One region of the Bacillus sp. PK3-067 genome, then DNA from elsewhere that is predicted to be linked to it. Evidence: riboswitches for the same ligand, from Rfam matches in the RefSeq annotation. Region 1 holds a riboswitch; each other region holds the start of a gene.
The links. Region 1 has a riboswitch for thiamine pyrophosphate ahead of tenA (thiaminase II). Riboswitches for the same ligand answer to the same signal wherever they lie in the genome.
Positions count from the first base shown of each region.

Region 2: it holds a riboswitch for thiamine pyrophosphate, as region 1 does, so the genes downstream of both, thiM (hydroxyethylthiazole kinase) here and tenA (thiaminase II) in region 1, are expected to answer to the same signal.
Region 3: it holds a riboswitch for thiamine pyrophosphate, as region 1 does, so the genes downstream of both, M1D73_RS26560 (reverse transcriptase domain-containing protein) here and tenA (thiaminase II) in region 1, are expected to answer to the same signal.
Region 4: it holds a riboswitch for thiamine pyrophosphate, as region 1 does, so the genes downstream of both, M1D73_RS02215 (MTH1187 family thiamine-binding protein) here and tenA (thiaminase II) in region 1, are expected to answer to the same signal.

Region 1 covers NZ_CP096490.1:746,208-749,626, forward strand. Annotated here, with positions in the region: gene M1D73_RS03845 (SH3 domain-containing protein) at 1-1,037, opposite strand, end outside; TPP riboswitch at 1,307-1,418, shown strand; TPP riboswitch at 1,479-1,582, shown strand; gene tenA (thiaminase II) at 1,668-2,363, shown strand; gene M1D73_RS03855 (ABC transporter ATP-binding protein) at 2,332-3,081, shown strand; gene M1D73_RS03860 (ABC transporter permease) at 3,081-3,419, shown strand, end outside.
Region 2 covers NZ_CP096490.1:413,446-416,864, forward strand. Annotated here, with positions in the region: gene topB (DNA topoisomerase III) at 1-1,561, opposite strand, end outside; TPP riboswitch at 1,771-1,883, shown strand; gene thiM (hydroxyethylthiazole kinase) at 1,956-2,765, shown strand; gene thiE (thiamine phosphate synthase) at 2,781-3,419, shown strand, end outside.
Region 3 covers NZ_CP096490.1:5,137,598-5,141,016, reverse strand. Annotated here, with positions in the region: gene M1D73_RS26570 (magnetosome magnetite crystal formation protein family) at 1-181, opposite strand, end outside; gene lldP (L-lactate permease) at 478-2,139, shown strand; TPP riboswitch at 2,211-2,326, shown strand; partial or broken gene M1D73_RS26560 (reverse transcriptase domain-containing protein) at 2,384-2,500, shown strand; partial or broken gene M1D73_RS26555 (transposase) at 2,496-2,756, opposite strand; gene M1D73_RS26550 (IS110 family transposase) at 2,823-3,419, opposite strand, start outside.
Region 4 covers NZ_CP096490.1:422,041-425,459, forward strand. Annotated here, with positions in the region: gene M1D73_RS02210 (non-ribosomal peptide synthetase family protein) at 1-2,236, shown strand, start outside; TPP riboswitch at 2,289-2,390, shown strand; gene M1D73_RS02215 (MTH1187 family thiamine-binding protein) at 2,505-2,825, shown strand; gene M1D73_RS02220 (ABC transporter permease) at 2,797-3,419, shown strand, end outside.

The sequences.
Region 1 (3,419 bases):
CCTATTAATTGTCCAGTCTGTACTTGATCACCAGCTTGTACAGTGCGATCCTTCATATGAGCATAAACAGTTGTATATAATTTCCCATTGATTTGATGCGCAATGAAAACAACATTGCCATAGCTAGCTGAATAATAAGATTTCACAACTTTACCTGCAGCAGCAGCTTGGATAGAGACGTTTCCTGGAGCGGCAATATCTATACCATAATGCATTTGTTCCCAGCGTATATCAAAGGTTGAGCTAATTCTTCCTTGAGCGGGGAATTTGAAAGCAGCTGGAATTGATGAAGGCTGATCTGTTTTAGCTTGTGGTTGATTTTGTACTACATAGTGTTTTGCTACATATCCGTATCCTGTGCCAAAACGAATTTTATACCAAGTACCTACAGTTTCTACTACTTGTACTTGAGTACCGTTTTGTAATGAACCGAGTAGAGCGCTACTTGTACTAGCGGTGCTACGTACATTTAGATTAGGTGTTGCAACAGTATATTTTGTATTATTTTGAACGGTGATTCCTTTTACTAAGGGTTGTGAACCATTAGAGATGAATGCTTTTTGTACGTAACCTGTTTGGCCATTATGTGATATTTTATACCATTCGCCTTGATCTTCTTGAACGGTAATAAACTTACCATTTGGTAATACATCTAAAATGGAAGATTCTAAATTAGGTTCAGAGCGAACGTTTAATGCATTAGCATTAACGATGTATTGATCATTAGATTGAAGTTTGTTTTTTAGTAAAATAGCATCTTTTTGTACATAACCTACTTTATTATGAACAGATACTTTATACCAACCATTAGTTGTTTCAATGATGTTCACTTTTGTATTAAAGCGAATTGTATCAATTGATGTGCTTTTTACGTTATCTTCTGTATGTAATGCTACTTGATCGACTTTGACATACCCAGTTTTAATATTAGATAATTGTTCAGCGTTTGCTTTTTGTACATTTGTTTCACCCATAGAAGGAAGTAAAGAAGCAATCGCTACAGTAGTTGCTGTTAAAGCAGTAGCTTTCATATTCATGGAATAGAGACCTCCTCTAGTTGTATAGTTGTAATTTTATTATAGTATAAAGATATAATATAGTGGGGGTATTCACATAAATGTAATATGAAATCAATATAAAAATAAATTTTTTGAGGATAATGATTCCTTTTTATACAATTAATTGGGGTTTTATTTTCTAAAATAGAATGTATGTATTGTATAATTTTGATATTATGTTGATAATTAAGAAAATTAAAAAAGTTGATGATGTCTTATTAGGGTGTTATACTGACAGTGATAATTTTATAGTTTGCTAGGAGAGCTGGTGTTGCCAGCTGAGAGTAGGCCGTAAGCCTTTGATCCTTTTTATTACCTGATCTAGATTATGCTAGCGTAGGGAAGCAATTCGGACACTAACAATGAGTCCCCGTTTCTTTGCGTATAGAAACGGGGCTTTTTTATTTGAAAATTTCATATTGAAACCACTAGGGGTGCTTGACTTGCTGAGAGAGGAATAATCCTTAACCCTTACAACACCTGATCTAGGTAATACTAGCGAAGGGAAGTGGAACATCGAATAAATGTATAACTTTATTTGCTGTAACCACTTCTTATATATAGAAGTGGTTTTTTATTTAGATACATATATTGGAAGGGGATAGAGAAATGAAATTTTGCGATAGATTATTAGAAACTGTGCAACCGGTTTGGGAGATGAGTCATAATCATCCGTTTGTAGTGGGTATGGGAGATGGCACGTTAGAAAAAGATAAATTTCAGTATTATATTATTCAAGATTATTTATATCTGCTAGATTATGCAAAGTTATATGCGATTGGTGTTGTAAAAGCAACGAATCCACAAGTAATGGGAAAGTTCGCTGAACAAATTGATGGAATATTAAATGGCGAAATGACAATCCATAAACAATATGCAAAAAGACTTGGAATTTCTATAGAGGAGATAGAGTCTGCGAAACCATCTGCTAAAAATTTAGCTTATACAAATTACATGATGTCTGTATCTCAAAATGGCACACTTGCGGAATTAATAGCAGCGCTTCTTCCATGTATGTGGAGCTATTGGGAAATTGGAAAGCGTTTAAATGATATTCCTGGAGCAAGAGATCATGAGTTTTTTGGTGAGTGGATTCAAGGATATAGTTCGGAAGAATACGGTAATCTTTGTATTTGGTTAATAGATTTATTAAATGAAATGGCAGTTGGAAAGTCTGAGAAAGAACTAGAAAGATTAGAGGAGATCTTCTTATATTCCAGTCGATTTGAATATTTATTCTGGGATATGTCCTATCGTAAGGAGATGTGGGGATTTGAGGAGCAAGAACATACTACAGTTTCATAATGTTTCTTTTCATTACGATGAGAAACCAATCATCCATGAATTAAATGCTTCTATACATGAGAAAGAGTTTGTCAGTATTATCGGACCGAGTGGATGTGGAAAAAGTACTTTATTTCGCCTTATTACAGGTCTAGAAAAGGTAAGTACTGGACAGATAGAACTGACAGAAACAAAGAACCATCCTGTAGGATATATGCCGCAAAAAGATATGCTTTTGCCGTGGAGAACAATTATTGAGAATGCTGCCCTGCCGCTAGAGTGCCAAGGTGTACAGAAGAAAGAAGCAGAAGTAAAGGCAAAGGAACTGTTACATAAATTTGGTTTGCAAGGGTATGAGAAAAAATATCCGAAAGATTTATCTGGTGGTATGAGACAACGTGTATCTTTTATTCGAACTTTATTAACAGGCGGGGAGATATTGCTGTTAGATGAACCATTTAGTGCGTTGGATGCTTTAACGAAGACCTCTTTGCAAGAATGGTTGTTTGAACAATGGCAAGAGTGGGAAAAAACAATTTTATTCATTACTCATGATGTTGAAGAAGCGTTATTTCTTTCAAACCGAGTTTTAGTAGTGGAACAGCAGCCGATAACGACTTTGACTGAGCGGAATGTACCGCTTGATCATAACAGAACACGAAAAGATTTATATAAACCGGAAGTATTAGCGCTGAAAGATGAGCTTCTTAGTATGTTACAAAGGCAGGTACTTGTGTGATGAACCGATTGAAAGAATTAGTTCCTGCTATTACACTTTCTAGTATTTTACTAGCTGTGTGGGAAATAGGAGCAAGAATTGTAGATGAGATGTACATTTTACCGTCACCTTCTGCGATTTTAATGAAGATATGGAAACTAAAAGACATATTATTTACGGTTCATTTACCTGCAACGTTATACGTCGTTTTAATAGGTGTTGTTATCTCTATCGTATTAGGTGTAGGGCTAGCGATGTTAATGAATGCGAGTACATGGATGGAGAGAGCGTTTTATCCATTATTAGTTGCTTCACAAACGATTCCGATTACTGCGCTTGCTCCGCTATTTGTTTTATGG
Region 2 (3,419 bases), 330 kb from region 1:
CTGCACGTGTCGCTACAGTACCTAATCCACCAGTCGATTTTAACGTATCAGCAAGTTGTTTATTTTGCGTATCCATATATTTTGTAGGATTCTCCATTGCTGAAAGTAAAGTCGCTTCGTTAAATCGTGCAGGTGCTTTTGTTTGACCTGATGTTTGCATAATTAACTTTACAGCTAATGTATCGCCCTTTTCAATGTGAGGTAGAATCTGCTCTTTTACGTCATCAGTTACATCATCGTCTTCAAATCGATTTTCGTATACTTCCTTCCAACCAGCATGTAAAATCGTTTTTCCGCGTGCAATGAATGTTTCATTGCCGACCTTTGTGCGTAACGTTAGTTGTTCGTATTCGAATGCTGGGAATAAAACAGCTAAGAAACGTTTTACAACTAAATCATAAATTTTGCGTTCTTTATCTGTGAATGCTGAGAAGTTAACGTATCCTTCTGTTGGAATAATCGCATGATGATCGCTTACTTTACTATCATCAACAAATGATTTGTTAGGTTTGATAGGCTTTTGTAATACTTTATGTGCGAAGGGACGGTATTCTCCAACACCACATGCTTTTAGACGTTCTGGAAGTGTTCCAACGATATCAGATGAAATGTAGCGTGAATCTGTACGAGGGTACGTTAGTACTTTATGCTGTTCATACAATTTTTGCATAATATTTAATGTTTCTTTAGCAGAGTAACCGAACTTTTTATTCGCATCACGTTGCAATTCAGTTAAATCGTAAAGACCAGGAGAGAATGACTTCTTCTGTTTCTTATCAATTTCCACAACAGTAGCATTTTGTTTATCTAAACGTTTTACAATACCATCGATTTTTTCTTTATTAAAACTACGGCTATTGCCATTTGCATCTTGCCAAGTAAGTTTGAGCTTCTCCATTGTTTGAGCTTCGACGCCGTAGTAAGTTTGAGCTTTGAAGTTCTTTATTTCATCTTCACGACTAGCAATCATAGCAACAGTAGGGGTTTGTACACGGCCGCAATTTAACTGGGCATTAAAGCGAGTCGTTAAAGCACGAGTTGCATTAAGACCGATATACCAGTCAGCTTCTGAACGCGCAACTGCTGAAGCGTATAAATTATCATAGGCTTTACCTGGTTTTAAATTTGCAAAACCATCTTTAATTGCTTTATCGGTTACAGATGAAATCCATAGACGTTTGATCGGTTTATTAATGCGAACCTTATCAATAATCCAGCGAGCGACCAATTCTCCTTCACGTCCAGCATCTGTCGCTACAATAATTTCATTTACATCCTTTCTAAGTAGCTGACTTTTTACAGCATTAAATTGTTTACCAGTTTGTTTAATAACCGTTAATTTCAAACGCTCAGGTAGCATCGGTAAATCTTCTAAATTCCACTTTTTATATTTCACATCATAACTTTCTGGATCTGCTAATGTAACGAGATGACCTAAAGCCCAAGTTACAATATATTTATTACCCTCAAGATAGCCGTTTCCTTTTTTATCACACTTCAGTACACGAGCAATATCTCGTGCAACGGAAGGTTTTTCAGCGATTACAACGCTTTTTGACATATTAAAAACATCCTTTCAAATTTCCATAAGTTAAATATAGCATACATCTTCTTGAGATTCAGTTTCGCTCCATATTTCAGCTGTTTTTAATGGAGTTAACAAAATCCCAACTGATTAAAGTTTCACTTTATCAGTTGCCTCTATATCAAATAGAAAAGTAAAGAACTTGTTATTTTACTAGAATAAGAGTAGACTTTGAAGTAGATGAATAAGAAACACATGGGAGTTTGTGGATACAAACTGAGAGTATGGCTACTAGTCCGTCATTGACCATTTGAACCTGTTGGATAATGCCAGCGTAGGGAGAGTGTAAAAGCACATATTCAGGCACTTTGCGTACGCGCAAAGTGTCTTTTTGTGTATCTCCCATCATTATAGTTAGGAGATGAAAAGGATGAATATGAAAGAAATTAGTAAAGTAGTGGATTTGGTGAGAGAATCTAATCCGCTTGTTCATAATATTACAAATGTTGTTGTAACAAATTTTACTGCTAACGGTTTGTTGGCACTTGGGGCATCGCCTGTAATGGCGTATGCAAAAGAAGAAGTGGCAGAAATGGCTAGCATTGCTGGAGCGTTAGTATTAAATATGGGAACACTTCGTCCTGAAGAAGTAGAAGCGATGTTACTTGCCGGTAAATCAGCAAATGTGAACAATGTACCAGTACTGTTTGATCCAGTTGGTGCAGGAGCAACATCGTATCGGACAGAAGTTGCGAGACATATTCCGGCTGAAATTGAATTAGCGAGTATTCGCGGAAATGCAGCTGAAATAGCGAACGTTATTAATGAGAGATGGGAAATTAAAGGGGTAGACGCTGGTACTGGAAATGGCAATGTTGTAAGTATTGCAAGGCAGGCAGCAGATGAACTAAATACAGTTGCGGTCATTACTGGAAAAGAAGATGTTGTTACAGATGGAGAGAGAACTATTGTTATTCGAAATGGTCACCCTATTTTAACGAAAGTTACGGGAACAGGTTGTTTACTAACTTCTGTAATAGGAGCATTTGTAGCAGTGGAAAAAGATTATGTAAAAGCAGCAGTAGCAGCATTAACGTTTTATGGTGTAGCTTCGGAACTGGCAGCTGCTAAGACCGTGGAAAAGGGACCTGGTAGTTTCCAAATTGAATTTTTAAATCAGTTAGCGAATACTACTTCTAGTGATATTGAGAAGTATGGAAAGATTGAGGAGTTAGAGTAAGAGGGAGTGAAAGAAATGGCACGCATTGAAATAGATAAAATGTCTAAGCTATTGCAAGTGTATTTTATTATGGGAAGTAATAACTGCACGAGGGATCCTTTAGCTGTATTGAAAGAAGCGTTAGATGGTGGAGTGACAATTTTTCAGTTTCGCGAGAAGGGGGAAGGTTCTTTAATCGGAGAAGATAGAGTGCGCTTTGCAAAAGCATTGCAGACGCTTTGTAATGAATATAGTGTTCCTTTCATTGTAAATGATGATGTAGAATTAGCCATTGAATTAGATGCAGATGGTGTTCATGTCGGACAAGATGATGAAGGAATTACATCTGTTCGTGAAAAAATGGGAGATAAAATTATCGGCGTATCTGCTCATACAATTGAAGAAGCACGCTTTGCAATCGAAAATGGAGCAGATTATTTAGGCGTTGGACCTATTTTCCCAACGAGTACGAAAAAAGATACGAAAGCGGTTCAAGGAACGAAAGGATTAGCCTATTTTAGAGAACAAGGAATTACAGTGCCAATCGTTGGTATTGGTGGGATTACAATTGAAAATACAGCGGCAGTTATAGAAGCGGGTGCGGACGGTGTTTCAGTTATTTCAGCAATTAGTTTAGCTGAATCTGCGTATGAAAGTACGAGAAAATTAGCTGAA
Region 3 (3,419 bases), 1.0 Mb from region 1:
TTCCTAAAATAGTTACGCCAATGAATGTAGCGATACTTGGAATGATGTGTGTCCATAGAGCACGTTTTGCATGTGGTTTTGTTTCAGCGTCTCCTACAATCCAAACGATAATAGGGAATAAGATAGGGGCAAATAGTACACTAAAGTATGATAACGCAGCTAATATTTTATTTCCGTTCATATATATCACCTCATAAATAATTTCTGTTGTTATACTATTATTATGCAATAAATTTTGCAAGCTTTCTATCGATGAACATTACAGGAACATGACGATTTTGTAAGATTTTTTCGTTAAATGATAAAATTTTCAAAAAAATCTTTTTTAATGGAAATTGTTATGGTACAGTATAAATGAAAGTTGTTGAAAACGTTTTCTTAAACGTTTTTTTATTTTAGACTTAAAGGTATGATGACCTGATAGTCTATTGATGAGGTTATTCTATTTAAAAGGGGATTCTTTAGGGGGAGAGAACAATGAACACATGGACACAAGTTTATGATCCGTTCGGAAACATTTGGATTTCGGCAGCGGTAGCACTTATTCCGATTATCTTTTTTTTCTTAGCTTTAGCAGTTTTCCGCATGAAAGGGTATGTGGCAGGATTTATTACGGTTGTACTTACAGTTTTAGTAGCGTTATTCGCTTATAAAATGCCGTTCACGATGGCAATGGCAGCGACCGGATATGGTTTCTTATACGGATTATGGCCAATTGCTTGGATTATCATTATGTCGGTATTTTTATATAAAATTTCTGTGAAAACAGGTCAATTCGATGTGATTCGTGCATCGGTATTATCGATTACGAACGATCATCGTCTACTCGTTATTTTAATTGGATTTTCATTTGGAGCATTTTTAGAAGGAGCGGCAGGATTTGGGGCACCAGTAGCGATTACAGCAGCACTTCTTGCGGGGCTTGGGTTAAATCCTTTATACGCAGCAGGTCTTTGTTTGATTGCAAATACTGCACCAGTGGCGTTCGGAGCGATGGGAATTCCGATTACAGTTGCTGGACAAGTAACAGGTATTGATCCACATAAAATTGGACAAATGGCTGGGCATCAATTACCGTTCCTATCATTATTTGTGCCATTCTTTATCGTATTTTTAATGGATGGATTTAAGGGGATACGACAAACGTGGCCTGCGTTATTTGTAGCGGGTAGTTCATTTGCGATTACGCAGTTCATTACAGCGACATTTTTAGGACCAGAACTTCCGGATATTACATCGGCACTTGTAAGTTTAATTAGTTTAGCGCTGTTCTTAAAAGTTTGGCAGCCGAAAGAAATTTATCAATCTGGGCAAGCAAATAGTGAAGTAGCAGCAACAACGACAGCGGCATCGATGCCGAAATTAACGTTTGGAAAAGTAGTGAAGGCATGGTCCCCATTTATCGTATTAACGGTTATGGTAGTCATTTGGAGCCAAAGTTTCTTTAAGGCATTATTCACTCCAGGAGGGGCTTTAGAAAGTCTTGTATTTAAGTTTGAAATTCCAGGTCTGCATAATCTAGTAATGAAAGCAGAGCCAATTGTAAATAAACCAACGCCTTACGAGGCAATTCTGAAGTTTGATGTATTATCGGCAACCGGAACAGCGATTTTAATTGCTTGTATCATTTCCATGTTTATTTTGAAAATGAATGTAAAAGATGCAGTAGTGACATTTAAAGAAACGTTAAGCGAATTAAAAATGCCAATTCTATCTATCGGATTCGTACTAGGGTTTGCATTTATCGCAAACTATTCTGGTCTATCTTCCACGTTAGCGTTAGCATTAGCTGGAACTGGCGGACTATTCCCGTTCTTCTCACCATTCTTAGGCTGGATTGGCGTATTCCTAACAGGGTCTGATACGTCTGCGAATGCACTGTTCTCAAATTTACAAGCCATTACAGCGCAGCAAGTCGGCGTATCTGAAGTGCTTCTCGTTGCAGCAAATACAACAGGCGGTGTAACAGGTAAAATGATTTCCCCGCAGTCGATTGCGATCGCTTGTGCAGCGGTTGGTCTTGCTGGAAAAGAATCGGATTTGTTCCGTTTTACAGTGAAGCATAGTTTGTTCTTCGTAATTATTGTTGGTATTATGACTTATGTTCAGGCTTATTATTTAACGTGGATGATTCCATAAACAACAAAAGAAATAAACTTTTAATTTTCCAAATTATGGTGTATGATAGAAAAGTATTGAAAATTAAATCAGTGATAAACTAGGGGTGCCTAACGTATGCGTAGGCTGAGAGAGAAGCGCGTGAACTTCTTAACCCTTTGGACCTAATCTGGCTCGTACCAGCGTAGGGAAGTTAACGGCTTTACATAATGATGTCTTTATGAGCCAGGTCCTTATTTTTTTATGGACCTGGCTCTTTTTATGGAAGATGCGCAAATTGGGAATACCGACAGTAGTGGATAGGCTTGTTCAACAAGCAATCAGTCAAGTGCTTGGTTCAATATTTGAAAAACAATTTAGCGAATCTAGTTACGGCTTTAGACAAGGGCTCTTTTATGTTTGTATTTCGGAACTTCATCATATTTCTTTAAATAATAAGCACGGTAAGTAGCTTCACGAAGTTGTACAGAGTTGGCAGCTTCAACCATGTAATAACGAAGATACTGGTTTCCCGTTCGTGTCATGGGTGTTCGTTCCGATTCAAAGTTTCCAGATTGCGATTTTTTCTAGTAAAGACCGGTGTATTTGGCCAATTGTGCTTCGTTCTCAAAGCGTTCAATTTGTCCAACTTCCGCAATGATTCCCGCGGCGTATACGACTCCAATGCCTGGAACACTTGTTAAATATCTCGCTTCTGGAATGGCTTAGAATAAAGCAGTAATGCTTTTTTCTATCTCTTTGATTTGTTTTTTCAATGTTTGAATCAATCGTGCATAAGTGGCTAATACAACGTCCACAGAGTCTTGAACGACCTTACCTAGTCGGTAGGAGTCACGTATGGATTTCTTGATGGTTTTCGCTAAATCTTCCGGGTCGCTAAAGCGTCCTTTCCCCTTTTTCTGAAGAAGAGTAGCGAGTGCTTCTAGATCCATTTCTGCGATTTCATCCAACGAAAGGGAATCTGAGAGTATTTCCATCATCGTCGCACCAAAAACAGAGGTATTTAACTCTTTCGATAACGTATTACATTTGTAGTAAAGGTTCTTCAGAAAGTGTTGCTTACATTCTGTTTGCTGGTGAACGAGTTGATATCTAGATCGTGTTAAACGTTGAAGGGCAACGTATTTTTCCTCCTTGATAAGAAACTTATTATACCGTCCGGTTCGTAAAAAATCGGCAATACGGAAAGCATCTATTTTATCGGTCTTATCTTCTTCAAAGAGTTTTTTATACCGATGGATGGCTTTTGGATTTTGTACGACCACTTCCACGTCTAAAGCCCTCAAATCCTTATCTTCCGT
Region 4 (3,419 bases), 320 kb from region 1:
GGCATTAGCAACAATTTTTGTTCGACAAGTAGCAACTTATTTAGCAGAAGAAGATATATATAAGCTAGCTTCCCTAAAAAGAATTGCGATTGGCGGTGAAATGTTGCCTGTAGAGGTTATTAAATTGTGGAGAGAAAGAATAGGTACAAATGTTGAAATTCATAATGTATACGGACCGACAGAATGTACTGTAGTGACGACAACCTATAAAATACCTAGTCAGTTAAATGAGGATGTTGCGAGTATTCCCATTGGTAAACCATGTGCTAATTATCAAGTTATGATTTTGGATGAGAATATGAATCTTTGTCCAATTGGTGTACCTGGTGAATTATATATAGATTCAGTGGGATTAGCAAAAGGGTATTTTAATAAGCCTAATAAAACAATTGAAGCTTTTATTCCGAACCCTTTTAATCCTATAGTTAATATATATAAAACAGGTGATATCGTTAAGTTGCTAGAGGATGGAAATATAGAGTTTTTACATCGGAAAGATGATCAAGTAAAAATTAGAGGACATCGTATTGAACTAGGCGAAATCCAAAGTAAAATTTCTCAAAATCATAATATAAAAGAAAATGCTGTTTTTGCTAAGAAGAGTAAGGAAGGTAGCCAATATTTAATCGCGTTCTATACAACTTTAAATAAAAAAGAAATACCAGAATTAGTTTATCAGTTACAAGAGCAATTACCAGATTATATGGTGCCATCTAAACTAATTTATATTAATGAATTACCACTTACACCTAATAAAAAGATTGATGTTAAGAAGTTAGCTCAGTTAGAAGAAAAGTGTGAACCGGTTCGGCTACAAGAATATGTTGCACCTTCTAATAAAGCAGAAAAACAAATAGCGAACGCCTGGGCGGAAGTATTAGGAATTTCAAAAGTTGGAGTGCATGATGATTTCTTTACAATTGGTGGACATTCATTAAAAGTATTACGAGTCTTAACATTGTTAAAAGAAGATTTCTCACATTTAACAATTCAAGATTTCTTTAAAGAAAGAACGATATATGGATTAGCTCGAATTGAGCGAGAAGTAAAAGTAGAGAAAGAAGAAGTATTTCGTGAATATAAAGTGATTCACGAACCAGATACTATCACGTATGCAAACGTTTTGGAAGAAAACCAGATTTCAAATGTCTTTTTAACAGGAGCTACTGGTTATTTAGGATCACACATATTATATGAATTGTTGAGAGATACATCTGCTACTATTTATTGTTTAGTAAGACCAACTAAAGATGTGCAGCAAAGAATTATAGATACATTAACAGGCTACTTTAATGATATATGTGAAGAATGGTTACAGCGTATACAGGCCGTAGCTGGTGATCTTGGAGAAGAGTATCTTGGGATGAGCGAAGAAGAATTTATGTTCATCAGTTCTAAGATGGATACGATAATTCATTGCGGTGCAGATGTAAGACATTTTGGAGATGTAAAACAATTTGAAAATATAAATGTCCAAGGAACTAGCCGTATGCTAACATTAGCGGAGAAAGGTGCTACATTCCATTTTATTTCTACAATTGGTATCCCGTTAGAATTAGCGGTAGATCAATGGGATACATACATGAAAACTGGTGATTTTAATTACAGTGTAGACTTAGAGAATGTATATTCAAATAGTAAACTACAAGCGGAAAACATTGTTCGTGAAGCAATGAAAAATGGTTTGCGTGGAAATATTTATCGTGCAGGTAATTTAGCATGTCATTCAGAAACAGGTTCGTTCCAACAAAATATTGAAGGAAACGCATTTTATCGTCTTATTAAAACAATGCTATTAATTGGGAAAGCACCAAATGTGAAGTGGAAAGTTGATTTCACACCAATTGATTTTGCTAGTAAATCAATTGTATCGTATTTGCAAGATGCGCAAATTATAGGAGAGACGTTACATATTTGTCATCCACATCAAATTGAGTTTGAACAATTTATACAGCTAATTGGAGAGTGTGGATACAATCTTGAAATGGTTCCACTTTCAGAATATGTAAATACCGGACTTGCATTAGCGAAGGGAAATGAAGTAATAGCAGAGTTAATTGCTTCTCAAGTTGCAGGAGATGGAGCGCAGCAATCTGAAATTGTAATGGGTACGCGTAGAACGAATAAATGGATTAAGAAAAAAGAATTGATAGTACCAGCAATTAATAAAGAATTTATTCAGCAGTTATTAGCTCATGGTGAAAAAGTTGGTTATTTTCCAAAAATAATGAAATGATTATGCATGCTTTTGTTTGTTCAATAAAATAAATCATGCTACAATGAAAACGAATTAAGGACCGGGGAGCCAATTGGCTGAGAGGATGTAAGTAAACATCGACCCTCAACCTGATCTGGATAATGCCAGCGTAGGGAGTTACTTAAAGTGATGTAGCATATGTTATTCTGTAATAACTTGCATACAAGGCTTTCCTACGCAGTAGGAAAGCCTTTTCTTATTTTTGAAATTTATTTTTGAAATTTATTTTTATAAGGGGGATTTTATTATGTCACAACAAGTTACAATGTCATTTTCAGTAGTACCACAAGCAAAAACGAAAGATGTATATTCTGTTGTCGATAAAGCAATTGAAGTTGTGCAACAATCGGGAGTTCGTTATGAAGTAGGGGCAATGGAAACAACTTTGGAAGGAGAATTAGATGTACTTCTTGATGTCGTTAAACGTGCGCAACAAGCTTGCGTCGATGCTGGAGCAGAAGAAGTGATTACTTCTATTAAAATCCATTATCGTCCAAGCACTGGTGTAACGATAGATGAAAAGGTTTGGAAGTACCGTGATGAATATGCAAAACCAGAAGCAATCTAAACTTATTACAACTATTTGGCTTATCCTTCTCATTGCGATATGGGAAGGATCTGTTTCATTATTTAAAATCGAACCGTGGATTTTACCAAAGCCTTCTGCCATTGTTCAAGAATTAATTGGGATGAAAGATTTACTATTACCAAATACGATGCAAACACTGCAGGAAGTTATAATTGGACTATTCTTTGCAATTTTATTGGGGACGAGCATCGCAATTATTATGGACGTTATACCGTTATTTCGTATTTTAATAAATCCATTGCTCGTTATTTCGCAAACAATTCCAATTGTTGTACTTGCACCGCTATTTATTATTTGGTTTGGATATGGGATGTTGCCGAAAGTAATGGTCGTAATACTCGTTTGTTTCTTCCCAATTGCGCTTAGTATTTTAGAAGGTTTTCAAACAGTAGATAAAAACATGTTGAAACTGTTACAAACAATGAAGGCGACAAAATGGCAAGTTTACCAGAAAGTAAAATTTCCAGCAGTGCTTCCATACTTTTTCTCAGGTTTAAAAATTGCAGTTACATATAGCGTAATGGGGGCAATTATCGGAGAATGGCTCGGTGCAAGTGAAGGATTAGGCGTTAT